DNA from 4 places in the Rothia sp. HMSC036D11 genome. Region 4 is predicted to be linked to each of the others. Evidence: riboswitches for the same ligand, from Rfam matches in the RefSeq annotation. Region 4 holds a riboswitch; each other region holds the start of a gene.

What was found. Region 4 has a riboswitch for S-adenosylmethionine ahead of HMPREF2958_RS06940 (bifunctional o-acetylhomoserine/o-acetylserine sulfhydrylase). Riboswitches for the same ligand answer to the same signal wherever they lie in the genome.
Region 1: it holds a riboswitch for S-adenosylmethionine, as region 4 does, so the genes downstream of both, HMPREF2958_RS01540 (AMP-binding protein) here and HMPREF2958_RS06940 (bifunctional o-acetylhomoserine/o-acetylserine sulfhydrylase) in region 4, are expected to answer to the same signal.
Region 2: it holds a riboswitch for S-adenosylmethionine, as region 4 does, so the genes downstream of both, HMPREF2958_RS01520 (LLM class flavin-dependent oxidoreductase) here and HMPREF2958_RS06940 (bifunctional o-acetylhomoserine/o-acetylserine sulfhydrylase) in region 4, are expected to answer to the same signal.
Region 3: it holds a riboswitch for S-adenosylmethionine, as region 4 does, so the genes downstream of both, HMPREF2958_RS00515 (nuclease PIN) here and HMPREF2958_RS06940 (bifunctional o-acetylhomoserine/o-acetylserine sulfhydrylase) in region 4, are expected to answer to the same signal.

The regions. Positions count from the first base shown of each region.
Region 1 is NZ_KV815277.1:125,620-132,976, forward strand. Features, by position in the region: gene HMPREF2958_RS01530 (zinc metalloprotease) at 1-74, opposite strand, end outside; gene HMPREF2958_RS01535 (hypothetical protein) at 660-1,763, shown strand; SAM riboswitch class I at 2,037-2,153, shown strand; gene HMPREF2958_RS01540 (AMP-binding protein) at 2,159-4,303, shown strand; gene HMPREF2958_RS01545 (MFS transporter) at 4,484-6,226, opposite strand; gene HMPREF2958_RS01550 (SDR family oxidoreductase) at 6,464-7,156, shown strand.
Region 2 is NZ_KV815277.1:117,996-125,352, reverse strand. Features, by position in the region: gene HMPREF2958_RS01530 (zinc metalloprotease) at 1-853, shown strand, start outside; gene HMPREF2958_RS01525 (zinc-dependent metalloprotease family protein) at 1,188-2,405, shown strand; gene HMPREF2958_RS10845 (hypothetical protein) at 2,402-2,626, opposite strand; SAM riboswitch class IV at 2,684-2,793, shown strand; gene HMPREF2958_RS01520 (LLM class flavin-dependent oxidoreductase) at 2,898-4,325, shown strand; gene HMPREF2958_RS01515 (YchJ family protein) at 4,455-4,892, shown strand; gene HMPREF2958_RS01510 (hypothetical protein) at 4,976-5,497, shown strand; gene HMPREF2958_RS01505 (NCS2 family permease) at 5,815-7,284, opposite strand.
Region 3 is NZ_KV815272.1:118,624-125,980, reverse strand. Features, by position in the region: gene HMPREF2958_RS00535 (DEAD/DEAH box helicase) at 1-279, opposite strand, end outside; gene HMPREF2958_RS00530 (hypothetical protein) at 325-615, opposite strand; gene HMPREF2958_RS00525 (hypothetical protein) at 638-964, opposite strand; gene HMPREF2958_RS00520 (hypothetical protein) at 987-1,313, opposite strand; SAM riboswitch class IV at 1,578-1,706, shown strand; gene HMPREF2958_RS00515 (nuclease PIN) at 1,685-1,963, shown strand; gene HMPREF2958_RS00510 (PIN domain-containing protein) at 1,968-2,402, shown strand; gene HMPREF2958_RS00505 (cell division protein PerM) at 2,654-4,768, shown strand; gene HMPREF2958_RS00500 (hypothetical protein) at 4,902-5,384, opposite strand; gene purN (phosphoribosylglycinamide formyltransferase) at 5,584-6,147, shown strand; gene purH (bifunctional phosphoribosylaminoimidazolecarboxamide formyltransferase/IMP cyclohydrolase) at 6,258-7,357, shown strand, end outside.
Region 4 is NZ_KV815302.1:106,133-113,489, reverse strand. Features, by position in the region: gene HMPREF2958_RS06950 (MFS transporter) at 1-554, opposite strand, end outside; gene HMPREF2958_RS06945 (ArsR/SmtB family transcription factor) at 698-1,048, shown strand; SAM riboswitch class IV at 1,192-1,305, shown strand; gene HMPREF2958_RS06940 (bifunctional o-acetylhomoserine/o-acetylserine sulfhydrylase) at 1,415-2,761, shown strand; gene HMPREF2958_RS06935 (homoserine O-acetyltransferase MetX) at 2,857-4,140, shown strand; gene HMPREF2958_RS06930 (MerR family transcriptional regulator) at 4,266-5,081, opposite strand; gene HMPREF2958_RS06925 (alpha/beta hydrolase) at 5,177-5,941, shown strand; gene HMPREF2958_RS06920 (RNA-binding S4 domain-containing protein) at 6,036-6,248, opposite strand; gene HMPREF2958_RS06915 (glycine--tRNA ligase) at 6,492-7,357, shown strand, end outside.

The DNA.
Region 1 (7,357 bases), on a different contig from region 4:
AGGGAATTCAGAGGGACGAGAAACACCAGGCTGACGAATGCCAGCATCAGGCGCGCTATAGTACGTAGTTTCATGAGAGATATTCCTTGTGTCGTTGTGTTGAGCGAGAGGAAATCTTTCTATGAGTGAGCGGTATTCATGGTAGGGAACCTATGGTGTGGCAGATTCCCACATGCAACGATGCGCATTAGTGGCATTGTGGTGCCGTTTGAGCAAGAGAGTGGTATATGAACGGTTGTATATGAATAACCGATAGATTAAGATTTCACCTGCATCCTAGCACCGTAAAATTTTATAAATCTGTGACATAAAACAAGTTTTGGGAGCGGACCACATCACAGGAATAAGTAAAGGTTTCCAGCAACATAACCCGCTCCCGCACGCTGGCAGCATACAAGGCTAGAGAATAAGACCTTGTTCTCGTGCATCATCAGCCGTTATGAGATTAATCTCAATCTCTGGTGAAGGTTCAGGGCTTATCTCACGTCATATCTTCCGCGTAATTTGAGGATGCTCAGATCGGGGCGAGTAAGCGTTTTATCGTAAAGATTTCATGTGTATCTTACATTGTTTAGGATTTTTGGGGTATATCCCGTAAAATTATTACTGGCGTGTAATCCGAGCGCCACTTATTCACCCAACCACTCATAGGAGTCATTGTGACCCACGCATCTACGCGGGGAGGTCTGACGCGCCGTCGTGTTCTGGCAGGCGCCGCATGGACAACCCCAATTATTGTTTCTTCCGCTGTAGTTCCGGCTTATGCGGCTTCGTATGATGACACGCGCCCTGACTACGGTATTTTTACCCAGGCGTTCGTCACCCACCAGGAACTAGACACTAACAGTTTCCTGGGGCTAGATTCATTTAGCGGCCCGGTTGAGAACGAGCACGCCAGCGTTCCGGCAGGTTCCAGTGGCCTCTACTCGGCTGGCGGCGGTAAGTTTACCCCCGGCGGCAGCATCGGCAAGGCAAAGTGGGGCGGTGCAGGTTTCTGGTTCTCAGCGCCCAAGGCAACCACTAAAGACGGTAAGCAGACATACTACTCGGGTACCACTACCCTACTCGCCGGTGCGCGCCTGCGCTTGGAGCACCGTTTCGTTTTCCCCGACTGGGCCGAGATCGACGGGGCAGAACCCCCGGGCTGGAATAAAAATACTGACGATTTTGCGGTTTCCCTCGTCGTCAATCCCACACCAGAAAACGGCGATAATCCCCAGCTCGTCGCCTTCAACGGTGGTGCTATGCACGGTTACTTCAGCGAGATGACCGCCAACGGCAATGAGCTGATAGGCTACGTCGATATTACGCTTGACCATGATGTTGTAGCTTCCAGTCATAACGGCGGCGGGACTCAGGTCTACAACCAGATCTTGGCCAGCCAGTTCGGTACACATTTTGAAGATTTCTATCTCGAACGCTACGGTGTGACCACCACCTTGACGATCCTCAGCGGCACTCTGCGCTATGAGCCCGAGAACGGTGCCCCCAAGAGTGATATTGACCTGACCGGTCAGCAGGCTGTGGCCTCCATCGATCATGTTGGCGAACCTGAGAATCCAGATCCGAGCACTCCCAGCACCCCCAGCGACAAGTCAAAGTCCAACTCGACGGGATCAACGGGCGACCAGAAAAACAAGGATCAAGAGAGCGACTTCATCGTCCGTAACGATATTCAGATCGATCCTAACGACTGGTTATCCGGGCAGAAAAACCCTAACGGGGCCTCGAAAGGCTCAACTAACGCACAAAAACAGAACTAATCGGTAATTTTGGGTGAGTAAACGGCACTCCCACCGGGTAAATCCTCTTAACGAGGCGCATCCCGGTGGGAGTGTTTTTCTTGTACTGTTCGCGAGCAGGTGGTTTTTGACCCGAGCAGGTAGGAAAATCCTACCTGCTCGCGGGTATGGGGTGTGGTGTGGATGCGTGGGCGTGGGTGCAATGTTGCGGAATGTTACGAACGTGGCACATACACGCGCAATATGACGGGGTGTCTTTGCACCTGCGCCAGCTACAGGGTTTACTAGATTGGTAATCCATCTAGAGCGACCGAGAGACCTGGCTCGACGACGTCGCAGCAACCTCGCCTGCGGTGGCGCATCATGCGCCTTCATAACGCCGAAGGTGCTAACGCCAGCAACCGATGGGAGATACTGTGGGACTTCCCTCCCCCTTTTCATTCACGAATCCTCTAGCACCCACCCCCAACCCCGCGCACGAATCTGACGAGGCGCGGGTAGCGTTCTGGGAGAAACAAGCCGAGCGCTTAAGCTGGGGCAAGACCTGGGACAACGCACATACCTTCCACAAACCGCAGGTTATCGGAACCGACGCTGAGGGCATCGAAGAATACTCCGTACCCGAGATTAAGTGGTTCGAGGGCGGCAAACTCAACGTCGCCTACAACTGCGTGGACCGCCACGTGGAGGCTGGCCGCGGCGACAAAGTAGCCCTCTATTTCGAGGGCGAACCCGGCGACCGTGAAGCTATCACCTACGCCGAACTGCAGCGACGCATCGCCCGCGCCGCTAACGGCCTGCTCAAACTCGGCGTGCGTAAAGGCGACCGTGTGGTAATCTACCTGCCGGTTATTCCCGAAACCATTATTTTCACGCTTGCGTGCGCGCGCATCGGCGCAATTCATTCGCTTGTGTTCGGTGGCTTCTCGGCGGAAGCGCTGAAATTCCGTGTGGAAGACACCGGCGCGAAGGTTCTGATCACCACCGACGGGCAGAACCGCCGCGGCAAGGTCGTGCCCGTGAAGGTGAACGCCGATGAAGCATGCTCGGGTGAGAACAATATCGAGCATGTGATCGTGGTGGATCGTACAAGCGCCGCAGACCCCGTAGCACACGCGCAGGTTCCCTGGACGACCGGGCGCGATATTTGGTACCACGACCTGGTGGACGATCAGCCCGATACCCATGAGTACGAGCTGCATGATGCAGAAGACCCGCTGTTTATCATCTATACCTCCGGCACCACGGGTAAGCCCAAGGGCCTGGTGCACACGATGGCGGGGTATTTGGTGCAGACCGCATACACCCACGCGCTGCTGTACGATCTGCTGCCGGACTATGTGGATGAAGACGGGGTGCTGCGTCCCGATGAGCTGTCTGCCGTGAACGACCCGGCGAAGGTTGAATCGACCGTGCACTGGTGTACCGCCGATCTCGCGTGGGTGACCGCGCACACCTATGAAATCTATGGTCCGCTTGTGAACGGGGTGACCGAGGTAATTTTCGAGGGCACCCCCAATACTCCGCATTACGGTCGTCATTTCGAGGTTATCGAACGCTACGGCGTCACCAATTATTACACCGCGCCCACCCTGATTCGTTCCCTCATGGGAGCTTTTCCTGACGGCCCCAAACCCGGAAAATACGACTTCTCAACTGTGCGTCTGCTCGGGTCTGTGGGCGAGTCCATTAACCCTCAGGCGTGGAAGTGGCTGCGCAAGCACGTGGGTGGGGGTACCGCATCGTTTATCGATACATGGTGGCAGTCCGAGACCGGCTCGACCATCTGCTCCCCACGACCACATGACCCCGCCTTCGCGCCCGAAGGGACCTTCCCCGAAGGCACCCCGCACTGCACTCCCCTTCCCGGATGCGCCACCCGCGAAGTCCCCGGCGTCTCGGTGCGCGTGGTGGACGAGCACGGTGACCTCGTTGAGCCCGGCAAACAGGGCTTCATTGTGGTCGATAAGATCGGTCCCTCCATGGCGCGCACCGTCTGGGGCGACCCGCAACGCTACCTGAATTCCTATTGGAAGCACTACGGTACGCGCGGCTGGTTCCTCGCCGGTGACGGCGCAAAGGTCGATGATGAAGGCAATGTGTACATCCTGGGGCGCATCGACGATGTGATCAACATTTCCGGGCACCGCCTCTCGACCATCGAAATTGAGTCTGCGCTCGTGACGCACCCGGCCGTGGTGGAGGCTGGCGTGTGCCCCGTAGAGGACGAGCTAACCGGTCACCAGGCAGTCGCCTATGTGACGCTCACCGACGAAGGCCGGGCACTCACCGAAGACGAGCTGAAGACTGTGCTCACCCAGCATGTGCGCGAGCATATTGGTCCTATCGCTAAGCCCAAGGATGTGGTCGCGGTCGCCGATATTCCTAAGACTCGTTCGGGGAAGATTACCCGCCGTCTGCTCGGTGAACTCTACCAGGGGCATAAGCTGGGCGATATTTCTTCGCTTCAGAATGAGGAGGCGCTCGGCGCTATCGCACAGGTGCTCGTAAAAACCGGGCGAGTAGACCCGGAGGCGTTCGCAGAGGATCAGGCGGCATAGGGGTTGTGCCTGGAAGCAGCATCGCGCCGACTCTGATAGAAAGGTTCTCTGCAAGCGCGAACGTTGTACGGACATAGCCCCCCCCCCAATATCCTTAAACTACAGTGCGGCATATAACCTGTTGGTTATATGCCGCACTGGCTATATACACTAGTCAAACGTTATATTCCTCAAAAGGAATTATGGATTCTTCGCTTCCTTTTCCGAAGAAATCGGTTGCGTCTCGTCTGCGGGGTGGGCGTTGGTGGAGGCGGTCACCTTTGCATCAGGATCGACATCAGAAGAGTGTGAATCGTCCCGTGTCGAGTCAGCTTCCGCATGCGGCTCAGTCGTATTCTGCCCGGATGTCCATGCGCCCTTATCCACCGGCTTGGCGAAGAAGAGACACGCAACCATGCCCACAACTGCCAGAACCAGCGCCAGCATCAGTGAATCGTTCATCGCGGTGGCGATAGGTTCGCGCAGGAAGTCGGGAACCTGACCGCCAGACATCCCTTCACCGCCGACGGCGGGGGCGTTCATGGCGCTTCCGCCTGCGCCGGTACCTGAGGGGCGCATCCGCTGCATGGTCTGCGCAATCTGGTCGGCGATCAGACCGCCCATGAGCGTGGCAATACCCGCCGAACCGAGCACACCGGCAACCTGACGAGTTTCGTTATACACGCCCGACCCGGCACCGGCTAAACGAGGCGGCAGGTTACGGGTCGCGGTCACCGCCAGCGGACCCCAAATCATAGAGTTGCCGATGCCCAAAATCGCAAAGGGTATAAGCAGAAGCGCGAGGGATTGATCCGCCGTCATCAGAGCGCGCAGAACGACAAACCCGACTACCAATAGAGCAAATCCCGAGACCGCATACCATTTGGGGTTTGACGTGCCTAAACGCTTACCAATGACCGGAGAGAGCGCACCCGAGAACAGGGCGAGCGGGGCGGTCATGAGTGCTGCCTGGGTGGGGCTCATACCGCGCACCTGCTGGAAGTAAATAGTAGTTGGGAATGCCATTGTCAGGGTGTGCGCGCCCATTGCCGCGATAGCAATATTCGATACCGAGAAGTTGCGGTCTTTAAACAGTCCCAGCGGTACCAACGGCTCTTTACGGTTAACGGCCTGCCACACGATAAAGAGGGTGAACACGATGATGCCCGCGATAATCATGCCCCATACGCTCACCGGGATTCCGGTTCCCCACAGTGACTCGGTGATAGTGCCCCAGTCGTAGGTAGAACCCTCCTGAATGCCGAAGACCATTAGGAACAGGCCGATAGCGGAGAGAACCACGCCCAGCCAGTCGAAGTTGTGCTGTTTGGAGGGGAAATGCGGGATATTCCGTACCGCCAGATAGGTGCCGACCACGCCGATAGGGATATTGATGAAGAAGATCCACGTCCAGCCGGGACCATCCACGAGCAGACCGCCAGCGATAGGGCCCACGAGCGATGCGATACCGGCCGCCGCACCCCACACGCTCATTGCCACCCCGCGTTTATGCGGCGGGAACATGAGCGTAATAATCGACATGGTTTGCGGGGTCATAATCGAGGCGCCTATCCCCTGCACCACGCGCGCAACGATCAGCATCTCCACATTGGTCGAGAGCCCGCACCACAGCGAAGAGAGGGTAAAGACCACCATACCGAGCAGGTACATCTGCTTCTGCCCGAACCTATCGCCCAGGCGACCGGTAATCAGCAGCGGCACCGCATAGGCGAGCAGGTAGGCGCTGGTCACCCAGATCACGGCGGAGAGCGAGGCGTTGAGCTCATGCTGCATATGGGGCAGCGCCACGGTGACGATAGTGGTATCGAGCAGGATCATAAAGAACCCGATCACGAGTGACCACATGGCAACCCACGGTTTCTCGGCGGTTTGCTCCATTGATGGTGCGCTGCGGTGCGTCTTTGATGCGGCTGGCTCTGCCATAAATCCCCTGCCTTGTCTTCTCGGCGGTACCGCCGGGCAATAAAAACCTAGCACTTCATCATAACGCCGTCTTGAGCCCCGCACGAGAATTCTCATCATGCGGCGCTGTCTGAGCGCATCAGCACAGGGAACTCGGGTTCCTGATGTTCTCAGGAAGCACAGAAAAACCATAGACATTGCGGCGCAGCAAGCCTAGCCTGGATATACAAGTATTTTTCAACACACAGGGAGGATACGATGGCTAACGTTACGATCATTGGCGGGCACGGCAAAGTTGCTCTTCTGGCAGAACCGATGCTTCGTGAACGCGGACATACGGTGAACGCTATTATTCGTAGTGAAGATCAGTCGGCAGATATTATGGCGACCGGCGCTAACCCGGTGGTTGCCGATATTACCACCCTGAGCACCGAGGAGATGGCGAAGCTCTTCAAGGATTTACATACAGAAGTGCTGGTGTGGTCCGCAGGTGCGGGCGGTGTAGGTGGTCCCGAACGCACCTATGCGATTGACCGTGACGCCGCGATTCGCTCTATGGAGGCGGCACAGCAGGCGGGCATTCGACGGTACATTATGGTCTCGTATTTGGGGGCCGGAACCGAGCACGGGGTGCCCGCAGATAACCCGTTCTTCGCGTATGCGGAGGCTAAGGCTGAGGCCGATCAGCATCTTCGCGGCACCCGATTGGAGTACACGATTCTAGGCCCCGGCATGCTCACGACCGAGGATGAAGGCGGTATTAGCGTGGGGGTCGATCCGGTGTACCACTCCGATTTGAGCTCTCATACCCCGCGTGCCACCGTGGCGCGGGTGCTCACTGAGGTAGTCGATGATTCCAGCACGATCGGCAAGGGCATCCCTTTCACCGGCGGCGATACCGAGATTCGGCAGGCTCTCGCTCAGGCACCGTCAAGCTCACAGCTGCGCTAGGGTTTGCCGGATGCGCCTGTCCCGGCTAAGTGCGGATGCGCCCCGAGCCTCTTCACGGGTTCGGGGCGTGTTTTTCTCTCGCGCAAGGTTGGTTCGCGCGCCGGGGTGCGGGATGTTTGGTACTTATCCCCGTTCCTGCGCGCGGTCGCGCTCTTGTCATGTCAGATTTGCCCTCGCAGTGTGCGGGTATTATCTCGCGAC
Region 2 (7,357 bases), on a different contig from region 4:
CTTGAATGTTACTAACCCTGACGGCAGGGCAGGCGTTAATCTTCACCTAGATGCAGGTTCTGCCCGGAGTGCCAAGTATAACTTGGGAGGCGGCAACGAGGTTCCGCACCAAATGCTCACCAACAATATGAAGTCTTCTGGGGAATTGGCAAATATCAGGGCTCGTAATTTTGATTCTGCCCGCTACAACAGCGGTTTCGACTACATGATCTGGGGCGATTACTATGTGGATAATAAAACCGGAAATCGAAACTCATCAGGAGTAGGGCTTCTAGGCTCTCCCGGTTTCATGGTGACCGTTGGGAAAACCTATTGGGAAGGAGCCAACAGCGATATTCGCGTGGGCACTTTTATCCACGAGCTGGGGCACAACCTCAACCTGAAGCACGGCGGTACTGACGAATTCAACGGCAAGCCTCAGTACTACAGCGTGATGAATTACAACTATCAGCTCACCGGCATTCCCAAGGCGGACGGAGCCCGATACTTCGGATACCTGCAGCAGGATATGCCGCCCCTCAAGGAGTGGGCACTGAACGAACGCGACGGCCTTGGCCCCCAAGCGAGCGAATACCTGTATACGTACAAAGATAAAAATGGGAAAGACGTTACTCAACCCGCAAATCAACCCATCGATTTCAATCGGAACGGCGTTATTGATAATTCTCCGGTCTCGGTAGATCTCAATGGCGATGGGATACTAAATGAGCTAACTGCTCTCAGTGATCTGAAGAAGCTCAACTTTGATATGACGCCTACTCAGGCTGGAGCTGGCGGTCCTGTGGCTCAGCCTGAAGCGGAAGAAAACCCGGTCACTGCGGATGACGCCCGCAACCTGGGCCTTATTCCCTAAATCATTCGGCGTTCTTCCCAAAACGGGGGCGAAGAGGTGTAGCTGCTGAGGGATGTTATTCCGAGCGTGCGAGGACATACATAACATTCCGAAGCTGGCGAGGCAATGAGTCAGATGAAACACGCTCTCGCTGCACCTCTTCGCTCCCGGGCTTTACCCCGCACAACCGTTCATATACCACTTTCTTGCTCAAACGGCATCGTGATGCCGCCCAAGATGTATTCGCATTCGAGAACCCGCAACACCCGCAGGCTCTCGCCGATGAATACCACTCACTTCACTCTCTATGTAAGATTTCCTCTCGCTCAACACAACGACATAAGGAATATCTCTCATGAAATTACGTACTATAGTGCGCCTGATGCTGGCGTTTGTCAGCCTGGTGCTTGTTGCTCCTCTGAATTCTCTGCCCGTTTCTGCGGTGGAGGCGAAGCCCGCTCAGCCTGCGCACGCGCAGAACCAGAATATAGATCCCGTTCAGAGCCCCAACTCGGGTGATCGCGACGGCGATCATATTCCCGACGAGCTGGAAAGAGACGGGTACGATATCAACAACGATGGCATACCAGAGATCGATTTCCCTAAGATGGGCGCGGATCCCAACCATAAAGACATTTTTGTCGAGATGGATTATATGCCCGGTGAGCTTGCCAGTGAGGAAGAACTGGATCGAATCGTGCAATCTTTCGCGGATATAAATATCAGCAATCCCGACGGCAGAACGGGTATTAATCTGCACTTGGATGCCGGTGCCGCCCGGGGACCTAAGTACAACTTGGGAGGAGGCGAACAGGTCAAGTGGCAAGTGCTCAGCGACGATATAGGTAACAACCCTGGGAACTGGGCCAGGTTTAAAGCTTCTCATTTTAATCAGCGTCGTGATGGACTCTTTCATTATATGGTTTGGGGCGACTACTACGTGCAACAACAAAATGGGGAGAGCGGTTCATCAGGATTGGGACAATTGGGAGGTCGTGATTTCATGGTGACTGTGGGGAAGACACACTGGAATAACAATAAAGGTAATATGAGCGATATTCGCGTGGGTACTTTTATTCACGAGCTGGGACACAACCTCGGCCTGCAGCACGGCGGTGATGCCGATGAGAAAGGCGAAAAAGGTAAACCACAGTACTTCAGCGTGATGAATTATAACTATCAGCTCACTGGCATTCCCAAGGCTGATGGAACCAAATATTTCGGATACCTGCAGCAGGATATGCCGACCCTTAACGAATGGGTCTTGGACGAACGCAAAGGCTTTGGTCCCCAAGCTCGTGGGTACCTGTATCGGCCCAATCCAGAGGCTGTACCGAGGCCAGCGGATGGACCGGTTGATCTCAACGGTAATGGCGAAATCGACCATGGAATCTACGCTCTTGATCTTAACCGTGACGGAATGAAAGGCTGGCTGACGGCACCAAGCGACCTGAAAAAATTGAGCTTTGGAGCTGTGTTTGGACGAGGTGCTGACGAGACTATCCCTGAGCCCAAGGTGGAAATAAACCCCATCACTGCGGATGACGCCCGCGAAATGGACCTCATTTCCTAAAGAGTCCTTCCGGGAGCGATAGTTTGCAGCCGCTGATTAACGCTGTTCTGAACGTGCGAGGCGCCAGATAGTATTCCGAAGCTGACGGGTAACGAGTCGGTCGAAACACGCTCCCGCTGCAAACTATTGCTCCCGAATTTTGCCGTCGCATTCGAAAGAACACTGCTGTCCGCCGGGCGACGTACGCGGCCCTTAATATTACGGGCGACAGTCACAAACATTAATATTCGTCATAATATCGCACCAACCACGACACCCCTTATACACTCAAAATCAAGGATTATGAGTCCCGGTGTAAAGCTCTGGCTAGCCGGGCGGCAACCCTCTCCCGTAGCGGGGTGCTCCAGATGATGATCTGGCTTCAAGGGACACGAAGCAAGTACGGCGCGAATGCGCCACCTGCACAACTTGGACTACCAAGAAGGTCACCACCTATAAAGGAGGCGGCGCGCGGGGTGCAGGAACACCTGAACATTCGCGAAAGGAACGTAGATGGCTGAGCAGAAGAAGCGCATCGCAGTTAACGCATTCGACATGACCTGTGTGGGTCACCAGAGCTTCGACCTCTGGCGCCACCCCCGCTCCCGCGCTACCGAGTACAACACCATCAAATACTGGACCGACCTGGCACAGATCCTTGAGAAGGGCTTCTTTGACGGCGTATTCTTAGCCGATGTTGTGGGCATCTACGATATTTACAAGAACTCCGCCGCGCCCGCTATTGAAGGTGGCGCTCAGGTGCCCGTGAACGATCCGTTCATGCAGATCTCCGCAATGGCCGCCGTGACCGAGCACCTAGGCTTTGGCGTGACCTCAGCCGTCACCTACGAGCAGCCTTACACGCTCGCACGCAAGTACGCTTCTCTCGACCACCTCACTAACGGGCGCGTGGGCTTCAATGTGGTGACCTCATACCTGCCTTCCGCCGCCGAATGTCAGGGCCTCGAAACCCAGATTGAGCACGACACCCGATACGAACTCGCCGAAGAGTTCCTGGATGTCTGCTACAAGCTCTGGGAAGGCTCCTGGGAAGACGGCGCGGTCGTCAAAGACCGCGAGAAGGGTATCTACGCCGACCCCGCCAAGGTGCACCCGATTCAGCACAAGGGTAAGTACTTCAGCGTGCCTGGTGCGGGTCTGACCGAGCCCAGCCCTCAGCGTACCCCCGTGATTTTCCAGGCGGGCGCATCCAGCCGCGGGCAGAAGTTCTCGGGCAAGCATGCCGAGGTTGTGTTTATCGGTGCGTTGCGCCCTGATTTGACCCGCATTATTACCGACCGCATTCGTGACCGCGCCGAAGAGAACGGCCGCGGCCGCGACGAAATCAAGGTTTTCGCGATGCTCTCCATTATTGTGGACGAGACCGAAGAGAAGGCGAAGGCAAAGTACGAAGAGTACCGCAAGTACGTGAACCTGGAATCTTCGCAGGCCATTATTGGCGGTTGGTCCGGCGTGGATCTTTCCCAGTTCGACGAGGACGAGGTACTCAACTATGTGAAGACCGAGTCGATTCAGTCCTTCCTCACCCCCTTCACCCTGCAGGCCAAGGATAAGCAGTGGACGCGTAAGGATATTGCCGAGCACTGCACTATTGGCGGTATGGGCGAGGTTATTGTGGGCGACCCGCAGCAGGTGGCCGACGAGCTTGAACGCTGGATTGATGAAGGTGGCCTGGACGGTATTAACCTGGCATACCACGTTTCGCCCGGCTCCTTCGAGGACTTCATCGAGTTCGTGGTTCCCGAGCTGCAAAAGCGCGGGCGCTACCGCACCTCCTATGAGGGTGAGACCCTGCGCGAAAGCCTGTTCGGCAAGGGACAGACTAAGGTTGCAGACTCACACCCGGCCGCGAAGTACCGTGGCGCCTACGTGGGTAAGCCCTCCACGGCAGACACCCCGGCACGTGCTATCGCGAACTAACCAACTCTGCTTCAGAGTTTCCTCCGCAATATATTGAAAACAGTGCAGAACCCGCCTCTCTCCGGTTTGACCGCCGGGATGGGCGGGTTCTCGCATGCCCGAACCTGGTAGCCCTTTAGAATGGGGTGCATGAGCGAAACAACCCTGTATGATCCTCAAACCCGCTGCCCCTGCACAAGTGGCGAGGTATACGGTGCCTGCTGCGGGCGGTACTTGGGCGAGTTTGCCGCATCCGGAACCTTGGGCGCGCCCACACCGCTGGCTCTGATGCGCTCGCGGTTTACCGCCTTCGCCCTGCACGATGCGCCCTACCTGCTGGCAAGCTGGCACCCGCACACGCGCCCCGTCGAGTTAACGCTGGATGAAACGCTGCGCTGGTACCGGCTGGATATTCTGGGCTCTTCGGGTGGTCCCTTCGATGCGGCGGGTACGGTCGAGTTTGTGGCGTATTACCGTTCAGTTCCCGGTACGCCCGCCGAAGAACGTGTGAAAGGTGCCATGCACGAAAAATCTCGCTTCGAGAAAGTGCACGGCACCTGGTACTACCTGGACGGCGAGGTCAGCTAAGTTCCCCCCGATCGGGTAGCATGGCAGAAATATTCCTTGATGAAAGTCTCAAAAACTAGTCCTGTGTTTGCTATGTTTATGCCATGAGCGACGTTATCTCGCAGGAATCTTTCGACGAGCTCGCCCTCTATCTCAACGGGGGAGAGCACCTGCTTACCCCGGATGCGCACCGCATCGCCGCCGAACGCGCCCGCATCCTCTGCGCCCACGGGCTCGATGCGCTCCGGCAGTACACGCACCGCACTGGGATGACTGTGCACTACTACGTGGCACCCTACGATACGAGCGACCTGCTGCGAACGGGTGCGGATGCGCTCGCGCTCACCGGGGCTCGGCACGAACTTTCGGGGATAAAAACCCCTCTAATAGACGCCTACATTCTGCCCAGCGACCTCATAAAATTTGCCCCGAATTGGGGTTTGGAACCTGCTCCACCCGAGCGGGCGAACGTGATTTTGCGCGAGGTTTTTACCCTTCCGCGGGTGCTGCGCCTGCACGTGGCGGCAGACCTGCTGCACGCCAGCGACATCGGCGTGGCGGGCGAGCACGCACAGGAAGCAGCCGAGCGCATTATGAAAGAATTATGCCGCCCAGGCGACCGATAGAATTCTTGGTTTAACCTGAGCCAGCCCGCGCCGTCTCTGAAAAGAGGGTGCGGGCTGGCTCGCATTCAAACGCGTTGTCTGCGTGTATAGGTGCGCTGAATTGGGTCTACCTGAAAGTAAACCTATGCGAAGAATACCAGGAAAAACGGGTGAAATTGTATACCTGCAGCCGTGAAATTTCTGACGTTTTCGAGCGCATATCTACACCCCCCATAGGTGTATAAAAAGGCTCTTTCTGAATAAAGCGTAGTTTTCCGCCGCTTCTCTTCAAAAAGAGCCTTTTTACACCTGATATATACCCGGGATTTCAGCCAACGCTAGTGCGTGAGACCGTTGATAATACCCATGCCGAAGTAGATGACGAACACCGCCGAAACTACGTACATGAGCCAGTGCACCTCGCGCCCGCGACCCTGAACTAGGCGGATGAAGGCGTAGGAGACGAACCCAGCACCAATACCGTTAGCGATCGAGTACGACAGCGGCATGAAAATAATGGTCATGAACGCGGGGATACCCAGACCCCAGTCTTGCCAGTCGATATGCACAGCCTGGCGCACCATCAGGAACCCAACAACTACCAGAGCGGGGGCGACCGCCTCAAAGGGAACGATCGTCACCAGCGGCGAGGCGATAATCGCCACTAGGAACAGCACGCCGGTTACGATATTCGCCAGACCCGTGCGGGCCCCCTCACCAATACCGGTTGCCGACTCTACAAAAATCTGGTTCGCAGAGCCGGATGCGCCGCCGCCGACCACGGAACCGACCGCATCCACGAGCAGCACCTCGTTAATATTCTCAACCTTACCATCCTTATCGATGGTGCCCGCTTCGGTTGCTAAGCCCACTGAAACGCCCATAGCGTCAAAGAAGACCGAGAGCAGAATAGCGAACACCAGCAGTGATGCGCCCAGCACGCCGATAGCGCCGAACGCGCCGAATCGTGCAGACCCGATAAGCGAGAAATCGGGGGCTGAGAAGGAAAAATTATTGAGCGCGGGAACGTTGAGCGACCAGCCGGTCGGATTTCCCTTACCGCTGCCGATATGGAAAACGGCCTCTAGGATGATAGACAGCGCGGTAGATGCCACCACGCCAATGAGGATAGCGCCGCGCACATTGCGAATAAACAGCGCGATGGTGAGGAAAAGACCGAAAATAAATACGAGAGTAGGCCAGCCAAGTAGGTGACCACCCACACCGAACGAGACGGGAACGGTGGTTCCTGCGGCATCCGGCATGCGGCGGATAATCCCGGAATCAACCAGTCCGATAAAGGCGATAAAGAAGCCGATTCCCGCCACAATTGCGGTTTTGAGGCTCTCGGGGACCGCCTCGAAAACGGCGGTGCGGAAGCCGGTGAGCACCAGCACGGTCATAATAAGACCGGCGATAATCACCAAGCCCATAATATCTGCCCACGTCAGCCCGGGGGTGGTTGCGATCGTGGATGCCAGCAGCGCGTTGACACCCAGTCCTGCCGCCATCGCGAAAGGCTGTTTAGCAATGACGCCCATGAGGATAGTCATCACGCCGGCGACGAGTGCGGTGACCGCGGCGACCTGCGGCACGCCAAGGGTATTTCCCGCCGAGTCTGCGCCGGTGCCGATCACCAGGGGGTTGAGGACGACGATGTAACTCATAGCGAAGAACGCGGCGAGACCGCCACGAATCTCGGCTGAAATAGATGAGCCTCGTTCAGTGATTTTGAAGTAACGGTCCAGTGCGCCGCCCGATGATTTGGGCTTGTGTGCCTGGGGAGCCGCGGTGTTCTCAGAAGACATTCGTGAAAATCCGTAGATACTCTCGTAGGATGCGCGCGCGGGTTTGCGCCGCAATAAGAAAAGCGTCCAACCC
Region 3 (7,357 bases), on a different contig from region 4:
GTGCTTGCAGTCGGCGGTGACCGGGCATGTGCATCGTGCGTTGAAAAGATTGGAATCGGCGTCAGAACCCGGGAAGAAGCGAATATCTACCTCATAAGGAATAGGGGTGCTCCCATTCACCAGGCCTTCCAGCGTGTTTTCGTCTTCGTCGTAGGTGTAACGCACCACTTCACGCTGACGGGCATAAGCAAGCCCGCGCTGGTATGCCTTATGCCCCGCCTGCCGAATAATCTGCGCAACGGTGACGGGGATATCAGGGAAAGGGTTTGGCGTGCTCACCGTTCCATTATCTCAAGGGTGTTAAAGAAAGCGCGCGGTAATTCGTTATGATGTCTGTCCAAGATGCGCTGAGCGTTTTTTACGTGTATTCCTGGTCGCCGTTGTGAAGAGCAGAATTAAGGTGATAATGCCGGTGAGGAAGCCAATACCTAGAAACCATAGGCTCAGATTATTAGTCGCCATGACGAGGGGACTTGCTCCTGCGGGATCGATGCCCCTCCACTCGAAGGCGTGGTATTCCACGAGTGAGCCCCAGCCGGCTAGGATGAGCAATCCAAACCCGATAACCAGAAGTACTGCGGCTACTGCTCCAACGGTGTATATAGCTTTTTTCATGGGCGCTCCTTAGATACTGGCTCTATAAATCGATCTGGTTCTGACCTTCTGCCAAGGGTGTTTTATTCTGCTCAGCATGCTTGTTTTGTGCCTTGCGTGCATTCCTGGTCGCCGTTGTGAAGAGCAGAATTAAGGTGATAATGCCGGTGAGGAAACCGATACCTAAGAGTCGGAAACTTATATTTAAAGTTGCGCGTGTGAGCGGACTAGCTCCCTCGAATTGAATACCCCTCCATTCAGAGGCGTGATACTCCACGAGAGCGCCCCATTCTCCTAAAATAAACAGGACTATGCCACAAAAGAAGACCACCGCAGTTGTTGCTCCAACTATGTAGATAGCTTTTTTCATGGGCGCTCCTTAGATACTGACTCTATGAATTAATCTGGTTCTGACCATCTTTCAGGAGGTCTTGAGCCTGTTTAGGATACTTTTTGTGCGTCTTGCGGGAGTTCCTGATCGCCGTGGTGAAGAACGGAATCAAGGCGATAAAGCCAGTAAGAAAGCCGGTGCCTAAGAACCAGTAGCTGAGGTTGCCGGTTGCTCGCGTTAGGGGACTTGCTCCTTTATGCTGCACGCCCCTCCATTCGAGGGCATGATACTCTACGAGTGAGCCCCAACCGGCCAGGATGAACAAGCCAAACCCAATGATCAGAAAAATTGCGGCCACTATCCCCATGATCTGTACAGTCTTTTTCACAGTTATCACTCTTTCTTTCCGGAAGCGTAAAGTGGGCGTGACATGGTGATATATCAGAGGCAAGATAAATTTCTGTACATTACCCAGTGTGCCGTGATTTTTCTCGAATGTGTAGACCTGCTCTGAAGGCCCAAAACTTCACACTACGCCGCCATGAGGCAGCTATATACAGGTATGCATTCATAATCGCGTTATGTAAATCACAAGGATTTGACAGGTTCGGGCGTTTACAGATTCCTGAAAGCTGTTGTAATCTGGATTCAGCTTCAAGAGTTTCGACTGATAAGCTCCGACTATGGTCGAACGCCAACCCCATGTTCACGGGTGGCTCGGATGACGAAGTGGTTTGTATTCGCCGCCTCAGGTGGCACTTGGTACAGGCAAGAGCAACGCGAAAGGAACGCGCATTCGGCGCATGGTTGTCAATGTACAACAGCTCTTCATCTCCAGCATCCCCCCTTACTCCTGCACGCTCTTATCAGGAAAATCTGCGTGCCGCATCCGTGCCCGCACGCGGCGGTTACCAGGCAGTAAGCATTCAGGACTACGCACGTATTTCTTCTAAGCGCGACGAATTCCTCAATTTTCTGCTTCTTCCCAACCCCGAGGGTATTCCCGCCGTCGAATATGCCGGTCTGCGCGTAGCATAGGGGTATGAGCGCCTCAGGACTGCTTCTCGACTCGGATGTTCTCGCCGAGATCCGCAAAGCCACACCAGATCCCAAAGTTGTTGCCTTTCTGCGCCGCCGCGCCTATAAACACCTCTACATTTCGGTGCTGAGCGTGGGCGAGCTCAAAGGACTCTACCCCTACCCGGAAACCGACCGCTGGATTGCCGAACTTCTCGACAGATTCGCTGACCACATTATTAACGTGGATGCCCGTGTAAGCCTCGAATGGGCGGGACGCAGCGCTCCGCGCGGTACCCACAGTCACGGACGTAAAGATGCCGAGCCCCTGCCCACCGCCGCCCTCGAAGGTCTGATGGCGGCGAGCGCCCAAGCTCACGACCTCGAAATCGTTTCTTCAAAGGCTGAGGTGTACCGGTCCTGGGGCGTGCCCGCGGTGAATCCGTGGATTGAAGACTAATCTTCCGCACAGTATTTTCACCGTAAGCGCCGGGGGAGTACCTGCGTGTTCGAGAAAGCCGTGAGAAATGCTCGGCACAGTTAGCTGTATGCGCTGTCGCGGCGGTGAGAGCGCATCAGTAACGTTCGTGTAACCCCTATGTTCACGGTGAGCGGTTAACGAAGGTTAGCCGCCATTTAACCGGAACTATTTCCCCGAAAGCCCAGCAGGCTCACACGCGCTGGCAGGTTTCATGGCATGATGGAAGAACGATGAAAAGTAGCTCTTCTACATCCCGGTATTCTGCCCCTATGCCACTCTGGCTGCAGGGCATCGTTGAATTAGTTTTTACCGCCGCGCTTTCTTTCGGGCTTGTGCTCGTTCTGCTCATGGCGGTGTGGTTTACCAACGGTTTTAACCGCATGGATTTTCCCGCACTCGCAACTCTTGCCTCCCACCTGTGGCTGCTCATGCACGGTGTGCCGCTGAATATTCCGAATGCTTTCGGCATTATTCTGCCGCACGGCATGCTCACACTGGTGCCCATGGGGCTGAGTATTATTCCGGTGCTCTTATGCTTTAGGTCTGGGCGAAAACTGGCGCGCGCATCCTATGAGGGGGAATTCTTCAAACCCGTACTCTTAGGGTGCGCTGCCTACGGTATTTTTGCTGCCGTCGCTTTTGCTTGGGCGAGCACCGAACGGCACCTGCTGGGTATTGTTGGTGCGGCGTTGATTCCGCAGATCGTGGTACTGGTCGGGTTGATCTGGGGCGGCTACTATGAATCGCGTTCGCTCGCCCGTATGGTGGGCGTGAACACCGCTGAACAGATTTCGCAGATGAGCCAGTACTCGCGGTGGGCGAGTTCCTATGTGTGGTCGATCGTGCGTGCCTCCATGGTGGCGATTTTTTCGTTGATCATGGGCGGTGCCCTGGTGCTGGTGGTTGCCATGATGATGCGCTGGTCGCAGATTGCAACGATCTACCAGGAACTTCACGCTGGGCCGGTGGGCGCGCTCGCGGTGACCCTGCTGCAGCTGGGTTACCTCCCGAACTTGGTGATCTATGCGATGTCGTGGACTACCGGCGCCGGGTTCTCCTTCGGCGTGGATACGCATGTGGGTTGGTCGCAGACGACGATGGGCGATCTTCCACTTTTCCCGGTGCTGGGTGCTATCCCTGAGAGCCTGGGCTGGATCGGGTATGCGGGTCTGGCGGTTTCGCTGGGCGCCGGGGCCGTTGCCGGTTGGTGGTTCTTGCGTGAAGGCGAAGACCACGTGGACGAGTGGATCACCATGAAGGTACGTTACCGGGTGATTGCGCTGCCGCTTTCTTCGCTCGTGTTGGGTTCGCTGGTGGGTGTGCTCTGCGGTGTATGGGCTTATATTTTGGGTTGGATTTCCAGCGGATCGTTGGGTGTGGGGCGTTTTACCGAGGTAGGCGCATCGCCCGCAGCTTTCGCCGTGGCGACCGCAATAACCTTGGGCGCGGGTACCGCGTTGGGTAACCTGCTGTGCCATGTGCTTCTGCCTGATAGCAGTCGTGAGCTGCCGCGTTTTGCCGATGAACGTCCCAACCTGGGCAGTCGCATGAGCGAGATGCTGCAGCAGCGCCGTGCGGCGCGGGCGGAGCGTGAACAGCTCAGGAACGATGAGCAGGAACGCGAGACACAAGAACGTGAAGAGCAGGCGCGTGAGCGGGCTCAGCAGCGGCGCGAACGCGTCAAACAGGTGCACGCCCGCCGTGCAGAACTCAATAAATTTGCCGAACAGGAAGAAGCACAGCGAGCGCATGGTTTAGGTATCAAAACGGAGCAAGAATCCTTGCGTGAAGACGGTTCCGCTGAAGCTGCGGACTCGAAGGATGCGGCATCTGACGAACAAACCATCGAGCTGTCGGGAGCGGATGAACCCACCGTGGAACTTGATACCTCTGAGAAATCCGGTGGGGGTACCGAGGACGCGCCGCGCACGGTCAAGCCCGGCAAGCGTGAGAAAGCCCCTGGGAAGCCGGTCTTTAACCGTGTTCCGCGCCCCGAAACCTCCGGTAATGGCGGTGATACTAAGGGCGATCGGGAGACACGGGAGCAGAGCGTTCGTACAGGGGAGTCTGGGTCGCAGAAGGCCTCCTCGTCAGCGGAGTTCCACGAGCCCGGGTATAAGCGTTTTGCCGTGCCGCGCCCGGTTGCCGCATCATCCGCATCCGATCAGGAGAGTACGGAAGGTTCGGAGCAGTCGCACGAGACTACCGTTCAGGAGAAGCGTCAGCTCACGCCTACTCAGGCGATGGCTGTTATCTTCGGAACCCCTGAGTCGACCGAGGATGAATCTTCGGAGGAAGAACCCGCCACGGGTCAGAAATCCTCGCAGAAGAAGAGGAAAAAATAACTTTCGCGCCCGATATGGCGATATATAGGGAACACCTAGAGGGCTAGAAGTATAGCGGAATATAGCAATTGTGCCGAGTGAATCCTTAAGATTCACTCGGCACAATTATTTGAAAATCTCCCCCAAGAAGGGCTTATGGAGCAGGCTGACCGATCGAAACAGAAGTATTGGCGCGCACTGCATGGTTGAAGGATTCTTGACATTGCTTCATATCGGTATCCGTCAGGGCATGGGAGTAGCATTGCCGATAGTTTTGCGCATCCGGGTTCAATGCCATGACAAGCCCCGAAAGAAGCGTCCATCCCGCAAAAAGAAGGCTCAGCCCCGCGGCAACGTAGAGAATCCACGGCCCCCGCCCTTGGGCATTGCGCACTATTGCCATAATGGTCAGCCCGATCCCCAAAAATACCAAGACAAAAAGCAGAAGAAACAGGGGGAAGGGGCTCAGCAAGAAGGGGGTTCCCGATAGGGTCAGCATAGAACCTGCAAGCAACAGCCATAAACTGCGCATCAGCTTGCGGCGGCGCTCCTTAGGGGTGAGCTGCGGACGCTTCGGCGCAGGCGGTATCGGCTGCTGCGGCGGCACTTGGGGGTAAGACGGGGGCATATTTGACATAGGTTAAGGGTACCTCCCTGCGGCGGTCTGCGGGCATGAGAATCACCGTGAAACCCTGAAAATCTAGACTGGGCGAGGGCCGCCAGCTTATCGTTTCGGAATTGGCTTAACTACAAGAATTTCTGGTGCGGTGCCCGTGGCATAGGTGCTACCCAGCCGCTATGTGATGCGCTAAACTATTGCTGTGCGAATTGTGATAATGGTCTCCGGGTCCGGTACTAACCTGCAAGCTATTCTCGACGCCGTAAAGGCTGGCGAGCTAAACGCAGAGATCGCCGCCGTAGGCGCAGATAAGCCCTGCACCGGTCTTGACCGAGCTGCCGCAGCCGGGGTTGAAACCTTTCTGATCGAACCGACAGACTATGCTGACCGCGAGCAATGGAACCGTGCTCTCGAAGAGAAAATCGCTTCCTACACCCCCGATTACGTTGTATTCGCCGGGTTCATGCGCATTGTGGATGCGCAGCTGGTCGCCCGCTTCGAGAACCGGATTATCAACACTCATCCCGCGTTGCTGCCCTCATTCCCCGGGGCACACGGTGTGCGGGATGCGCTCGCCCACGGCGTTAAAATCACCGGGTTGACGGTTCATTTCGTGGATTCCGGGGTCGATACCGGCACGATTATCGCCCAGGCCGCGGTGCCCGTCGAAGCTGGTGACACCGAAGAAAGCCTGCATGAGCGCATCAAGGTGCAAGAACGTCAGCTCTTGGTGCGGACCCTCGAAGAATTTGCTGCCCTCCCCAAAACTCAAAACCCCTAGAACTTCCTGCCCGCACGGCGCCGCATCCCGGTGCATGCGGGCAGTATTAATACCCCGCCACGGGGTACCACCCATTCACCGAGCAAGAAGCAACGGAGTAATTAGTGTCTATGAAGAAGCTCGATCGTCTGCCCCTGCGCCGCGCCCTCATTTCCGTGTACGACAAGACTAATCTGGCGGAGTTCGCCCGCGGTCTGCACGAGGCAGGCGTGAAGCTGGTGTCTACCGGTTCGACCGCATCCACGATCGCCGCCGCCGGTGTGCCCGTCACCGAAGTTACCGAGGTTACCGAGTTCCCCGAGTGCCTAGAAGGGCGTGTGAAGACCCTGCACCCGCGCATCCACGCCGGTATTTTGGCCGACCGCCGCAAGCAGGAGCATATCGACACCCTTAACGAACTCGACGTTGAGCCCTTTGACCTGGTGGTCGTGAACCTGTACCCCTTCGCAGAGACTGTGGCATCCGGCGCCGACCAAGACGCTATTATCGAGAAAATCGATATCGGCGGCCCCTCCATGGTGCGTGCCGCCGCGAAGAATCACGATGCGGTTGCCGTCGTGGTAGACCCCAAAGACTACGAACGTACCGTAAACGCCGCTCGGGATGGCGGGTTTTCCCTGGAGGAACGCCGCCGCCTGGCCGCCGGCGCCTTCGCCCATACTGCCGCCTACGATACCGCCGTCGCTACCTGGACCGCCGCGCAGTTCCAGCAGGACGAAGACGCTAACTTCTGGCCCCCGTATGCCGGTTTGGGCTTTGAACGCAGCGAGACCCTGCGCTACGGCGAGAATCCGCATCAGCGTGCGGCTCTGTATGTAGACCCCGCAGCAGTCCCCGGTATCGCCCAGGCTGATCAGATTCACGGCAAGGCGATGAGCTACAACAACTATGTGGATGCCGATGCCGCCCTGCGTGCCGCCTACGATTTTGATGAGCCTGCGGTCGCCATCATCAAGCACAACAACCCCTGCGGTATTGCAATTGCAAGTCCTGACGCCGCAGACCCGATTGCCGATGCGTACGCTAAGGCTCATGCTTGCGATCCGCTGTCCGCCTATGGTGGCGTGATTGCCGCGAACCGCCCGGTTACCAAGGGTATGGCGCAGGCTGTTAAAGATATTTTCACCGAGGTTATTGTGGCACCCGGATACGAGCCGGAAGCCCTCGAAATTCTGGAAACCAAGAAAAACCTGCGCCTGCTGGTGCTTCC
Region 4 (7,357 bases):
CCCAAGAGAAGAAGAGACGCTGCGGCGATTGCAAAAAATGGTATCTGCCAACCATAAGTAGAGAGGAAGGAACCCACAGGAATACCGGCGATTTGGGCTATGGCAAGCCCAGCAGTTGCGTACCCCATAGTTTTAATAATGGCTTGTTTCGGCACTGTCATGGGGATAGATGCCCAAATCTGCGGTGAGATCAGAGAAGCGAACACTCCCGCAAGAAACCGGGCGGTAAAAAGAGACCAAAACCCCCATGCTAAACCGCATAAGCCTGTAAAAACCGTAAAGCCGATGGAACCGGTAAGAATAATGCGCCTGCGATCAATGCGGTCTGATAATGGGCCTGCAATGAGTGCGAAAACGGCATACCCTAAAGCGTATGCAGAGACGAACCACCCCGATTGTTCTGTGCTGGTATTGAACTCCTTGCTGAGCAGTGGCAGCAGAGGGGCGGTGAGCAGAGTGTCTGTGCCGATGACAAAGAGAGTGCTGAATGAGACAAGCCGCATGGTTGCCTCAGAATTTTGAGGTAGCTGATGAGATGTATTGTGAGAATTCATGGTGTACCTTTGATATTATTTCTATGTTCGTCGAAATTAAAATAAATCTATATTATGCTAAAGGGCAAGCCCAAGAGGTAATATTCTGTCACAGAGTCCTGCAGGCTCAATACGTTATGCGAAAAACCCGGAAAGGCGTGGTTATGGGTAAGGAACGGCTGCATCACCCCACCTCTGATGACGTGACGTTGGATCGTGTCCTTGGTGCATTGTCAGACCCCATTCGACGAGATGTTCTCGCACGCATTGCAGACCACGGGCCACAGTTCTGCGGTGATTTTGACTATGGAATCGCCAAATCTACGATGTCTTATCATTTCAAAGTGCTCCGAGAATCAGGGCTCATGCACACCGAAGTGCTGGGAACGCACCGTAAAATTACGCGCCGAGACAGCGTGATTGAGAATCTTTTCCCCGGTCTTTTAGACTCTGTTGGACTACCACCGGGCCAAGGTCAATGGGATGAATCTGCTGCGGATACTACAAGTGCCTGACTCGGCTAATCGGGCTTAGAGTACACAAACCCCTAAAATAAGGTCAGAGCAAAGGCAATTCATAAAACGTCATCTTTGCAACAATGCGCCGAAAACACGCATCCCGCTTGACCGTGTGCGCTTCCTATGAAACTCTAGATGCAGGTCATGAGAGCCAGTGATAAGCCCCAGCTAGCTGGCCGGCAACCCTCCTCCGCGGTGGGGTGCCCTGGGTGAGGACCAGGCGTTGAACACAAAGTACAACGCAAGCGCGGGACCGATGTGCCCGATTCTGGTACATCGTTTTTTCGTTTGCAGAGAAGAAAGCCTAAGAACTCTGTACCGAAATCGGCATGCGGCCCCCTGAACTATCACAAGGAGCTTCGCATGAGCAACACTACAGTCCCGACTCCCGCCAACCCCGCCGGTTGGAAATTTGAAACCCGCCAAATTCACGCGGGGCAGGCACCGGATGCTGCAACGGGAGCTCGGGCGTTACCTATCTACCAGACCACCTCGTTCGTTTTCGAGAACGCAGAACAGGCCGCTAACCGTTTCGCTCTAGCTGAGCTTGGGCCTATCTATACCCGTCTGAACAACCCCACCCAAGAGGTTATCGAAAACCGCATCGCATCCCTTGAAGGTGGAGTAGGGGCGCTTTTGCTGGCCTCAGGTCAAGCGGCTATTACCTATGCGATTCTCAACATTGCGGGCGCGGGCGACCATATCGTGGCTTCCCCCTCGATCTACGGAGGAACCTACAATCTACTGAAATATACGCTTGCCGACCTCGGCGTTGAAACTACGTTTGTTGAGAACCCGGACGACCTGCAGCAATGGCGCGATGCGGTTCGCCCCAATACGAAACTCTTCTACGGAGAAACCGTACCTAACCCCCGGAACGATGTGCTCGACATCGAGCCTATCGCCCAGATCGCCCACGACAATGGCGTTCCCCTAATTGTCGATAACACTGTTCCCACTCCTTACCTTGTGCGCCCCATCGAATTTGGTGCGGATGTGGTAATCCATTCCGCCACAAAATATCTGGGTGGGCACGGCACCTCAATCGGCGGCGTTATCGTGGACTCCGGGAATTTCGACTATGGAGCCAATCCCGAAAAATTCCCCAAGTTCAACGAGCCAGCACCTGGCTATCATGGTTTAGTTTATGCCCGTGACTTGGGCAAAGACTCTGCTTTTGGTGCGAACCTTTCCTATATTCTCAAGGCGCGAGTTTCGCTTCTGCGCGACACCGGGGCGGCGATCTCTCCAACCAACGCCTTCAACATTGGTATCGGTCTGGAGACCCTCTCCCTGCGCATCGAACGCCATATCGAGAACGCGACCAAGGTCGCAAACTGGTTGGAGGAGCATCCGCTGGTCGATCAGGTGATCTGGGCCGGTCTGCCTTCATCGCCCTGGTATGAGCGAGCCCAGAAGTACCTGCCGAAAGGGCCGGGCGCCGTTGTGGGATTCACTCTCAAAGACGCAGACCTGGAACAGACTCGCACCTTTGTGGATGCTCTGCAGCTGCACTCCAATGTTGCGAATATCGGCGATGTACGCTCGCTCGTGATTCATCCCGCATCCACCACTCACTCGCAGCTTTCCGAGGAAGAGCTAGAGGCAATTGGGGTGAGCAAAAACTTTGTGCGCCTCGCCGTAGGGGTCGAGAATATTGACGATATTATCGCAGACCTAGAATTGGGTTTTGCAACTCTGAACGCCTAACCTGCACCGCCGCGACCGGGCTGCACAGTAAGTGCCCGGTCGCGGTATCGGTTTCTCGCCTGCCATTACCAACTACTGGTTACCGAGGAGAAAACATGACGGAAAATACCGTACACGCCACCTATCTGTCGCAGCTGCAGTATCCCAGCGCTCAGGGGTACCTGCGGCAGATGGCGATCGGTGATTTCACCCTCGAAAACGGTACCGTGCTTCCACAGGTGAACATTAGCTACGAGACGTGGGGAACTCTTAATGAAGCTGGGGACAACGCGATTCTTATTCTGCACGCCCTCACCGGTGACACCCATGTCTCGCGCGGGATTCCCACATCGGATATGCCTGCACCCAGTATCCGTGCGGTCGAAAGTGATGGTTGGTGGGAAGGCATCGTGGGGCCGGGCGCGGTGGTCGATACCACCAAATATTTTGTGATCGCCCCCAATATCTTGGGTGGATGCTACGGCTCAACCGGCCCGGCAAGCATCGTACCCGAGGGGTACCCGGGCGCCGGAAAACCCTGGGGATCACGCTTCCCTTACGTCACTATTCGCGACTCGGTACGAGCCGAAGCCGAACTTATCGCCCGGTTGGGGATTAAGAGTTTTCACCATGTCATCGGCGGATCGCTCGGCGGAGCACGCGCTATCGAATGGGCGGCAACCTTCCCCGAGCTGGTACGCGGATGCGCAGTCATCGCCGCCGGTCCCGCCGCCACTGCCGAACAGATTTCCTGGGCACACACCCAGAACCTCGCCATCCGTGCTGATGCCAATTTTGCTTCCGGCGATTATTATGGGGGAGCGGCACCCACGGCCGGGCTCGCGTTGGCGCGGCGCATAGCCCACACCACCTACCGCAGCCCAGCCGAGCTGGAGCATCGCTTTGGGCGGCAGGCAAACCGCGGCGAATCCACCGACGGCGGGTCCATCGGTGAGAACCGCGGACGATATGCGGTCGAAAGCTACCTGGACCACCATGGCGATAAGCTCGTTGAGCGTTTCGATGCCAATAGTTACCTTGCCGTGAACGAGGCCCTGATTTCACACGATGTTGCACGCGGGCGCGGCAGCCTCTCGCATGCGCTTGCGCTCAGCGATTGTAAGTGGACTATCGCCGCCGTAAGCACCGATCGCCTGTTTTTTCCGCACGAATCGTATCGTCTGGCGGAGGCGCTGCCGGTTCCCGTAAAGGTCGATATTATCGAATCCGACCACGGACATGACGGTTTCTTAGTCGAATCCCGCCAATTGGAGGCGATTCTCGCTAAGGCTCTCGGAGTCCCGGTTCCCGAGCGAGAGCGCGCTGTCGATGAAGAAAAATCTCTTCATGATATATCCGCTCTTTTCGGTTCGCCTCTTGAAACACAAAAACAGAACTAGCTTTCGTTTTTGATACATCTGAACACAGAAACCGCACATAAAAGCCTTGTGAAGACTATATTTCGGCGTGAAATAAGTCCCCACAAGGCTTTGTGTACGGTACCGATAATTGTGAATGGACGAGGTTAGCACCAGGTCACATTCTCGGGGTCAAGGCCGTGAGCGCGGGCATTCTCGTAGATGATGTCCCGTAGCCAGACAGCCAGTCCCGCAGCGAGCTTCTCGTAGTGCTCGTTAAAGCGGGCATCCTCAACATAACCGCGTGCCAGAATTACGTGCTTGGCGGGGGTTACTTCGAAGAAGAAAAGTGAGGTGCGGTGCCGCTCGGCAAGCGCATTCGCTTCCTCACTGCCCGGCTGCACGCCACGAGTGAAAGCCTCGACGAGGGCTTGCTCAACCGTGTCAAGCTCCTGCTTACCCTTCACCCAGTCGGTGCGGCTCATGGCCGCAGTACGGCGTTGGTATTCAGCCCAATCGTCGGTGTGCCCGTAACGCTCCTGCGCTTCTTGCTCATGTGCGGGGTTGAACCCGTCGCCCATAATTTCTGCTTTTTCTGCAGCGGTGAGCTGTTCGTTCTTAGGTGCCATTGCATCCTCCAAAAGTTGATCTAGTGTTGTTAGCATGCGCTCATAGGCGGCCATTTTGCGCTGGAGCATATCTCGCTGGGCGAGTAGATGCTCGGTGCTGTTTGCTTCGTCCTGCAGTACGCTGCGAATGGCTTCAAGGCTCATGCCAATGGCGCGATACCCCATAATGACGGTGATGCGCTCAAGATCGGCATCACTGTAGTAGCGGTATCCGTTGAGCTCATCGTGCGCGGGGCTGATCAGACCCCGCTGTTCCCAGTGGTGAAGCGTGCGCACGGTTAGCCCGTGCAGGGATGCAGCCTCCCCTACGGTGTACTCGTGCTGCCCGCCATCTGGTGTAGTGTTCGCGTCCATGTTTTTACTGTAGATCCTGACGTTGGGTGAGGGTCAAGCCTTGAGCGGAAATCTATTTCGGTTGTTTATGGCAGGCTCCTCGGTAAGATGAAGATATGAGTGAAAATACGTACATTGTCGAATATTCCCGACCCGAGGATGAACGCGCCGGAACCCACCTGGTGCTTCTGCTGCATGGGTACGGTTCGCACGAGAAAGACCTGCTGTCGCTGGCTGAACATCTGCCGCAGGAGGGTATCACCTATGCGGGAATGCGCGCCCCGCAGCCGGTAGGCACCCAGTTTTCGGCGGACGCAACTGGGGCCCACATTCCCGCCGAGGCCATAGGTTACCAGTGGTACCCGCTGGATCAGCAGCTCAACGCGGATGTGCGGACCATAGAACAGGCCAGCGACTACGTGCTGGAGTGGGTCGAGCAGCAAGAATCACACTACGCTTCGGTCGCGCTGGTGGGGTTCTCGCAAGGCATGGCGGTGGCAACTTCTATGGTGCGGCATCGCCCAGGAAAATTTGCTGCACTGGTGGGGCTCTCCGGATACGCGGTCGAATCGGACTCTCCTTATTTCAAGGATGACGAGCTCAAAGCCACCGAGCTACCCGTTTTCTACGGCAGGGACCAGGAAGACCCTATTATTCCGCAGCCCTTCGTGGATTACACCTACGAGTGGATTCGCGCTTACACCGACGGCATCAAAGTTCTGTATGCGGGCGCCGGGCACGGGGTAAGTGCCCTGGAAATACGGCACGTAGGCGAGTTCATCGACGTGAAGGTGCTGGGACACGCGCCCCGAATCCGTGCCGAAAAAGTTGCAGATGCTGCGGGTAACGCTGGGGCATCAGAGCAAGGGTCAGCTGACTAAAAGGACCTGAATAACGCATCTTGGGTTGTATAACGCACCATCTGGCGGTGCGTTATACAACCCAAGATGCTTTAAGAGAAGAGAGGGCGGGGCCCTAGTCCCGAGCGATCTGCACGCTCACCCCGTTGAAGCTCACCGTATCGCCCGGATGCAGCTGCTTGCCCCGCGCCTTCTCAATCTGCCCATTGACCTTTACCAGCCCATGCTGGATTACTTCGCGTGCCTGCGCACCGTCTTCGACCAGATTGGCCAGCTTCAAAAACTGCCCCAGACGAATCATTTCGTCACGAATATAGATTTTCTCCATGTCACCAGTGTATCGGCGGGAGGGTGCCATGTGCGGCAGTCATACTAACCCGCCACGTGTTCCTCATCTACACGCTCTAACTAAACACTGTCTACCGTTGCCCAGAAACTACACGGTAACGCAGGCATGCAATGATACCCTAGTATCTTGTACTTGTGACCGTATATCCCGGCGCTTACCGCGCGCGGAAGAACACTGAACTCACGCACGCCACAGCCGGTGGCGGGGCATAAAGGAGTAAACATGGCAGAAAAGTCCACTCTCGACAACGTTATTGCGCTCGCTAAGCGCCGCGGTTTCGTCTTCCAGGCGGGTGAAATCTACGGCGGTTCCCGCTCCGCATGGGATTACGGTCCCCTTGGCGTGGAACTGAAAGAGAACATCCGTCAGCAGTGGTGGCAGCGTTTCGTGCGTTCACGCGCGGATATGGTTGGGCTGGACTCTTCGGTAATCCTGCCGCGCCCGGTGTGGGAAGCATCCGGGCACGTGGCAACCTTTATGGACCCGCTGGTGGAATGCCTCTCGTGCCACAGGCGCCAGCGCCAAGACCATCTGATTGAGGCTTTCGAGGCTAAAAAGGGGCGTGCACCCGAAAATATGGGTGAGGTTGTCTGCCCGAACTGCGGCACCCGCGGCGAATGGACCGAGCCGCAGAACTTCTCAGGGCTGCTGAAAACCTACCTGGGTCCTGTCGATAACGAAGAAGGGTTGCACTTTCTGCGCCCCGAAACCGCGCAGGGCATCTTCGTAAACTTCAACAATGTGGTGACCGCAGCCCGCAAACGCCCTCCCTTCGGTATCGGGCAGATCGGTAAGGCATTCCGCAACGAGATCACCCCCGGCAACTTCATCTTCCGCACCCGCGAATTCGAGCAGATGGAGATCGAATACTTCGTTCACCCCGATGAAGCAGATAAGCACTTCAACGCATGGGTTGAAGACTGCTGGAACTGGTTCGTCGACCTGGGCATTAACCCCGACAACATGCGCCGCTTCGATGTTCCCGAGGACGACCGCGCGCACTACTCAGCGGGCACCATCGACATTGAGTACCGTTTTGGTTTCCAAGGCGGCGAATGGGGTGAGCTCATGGGCGTGGCGAACCGCAC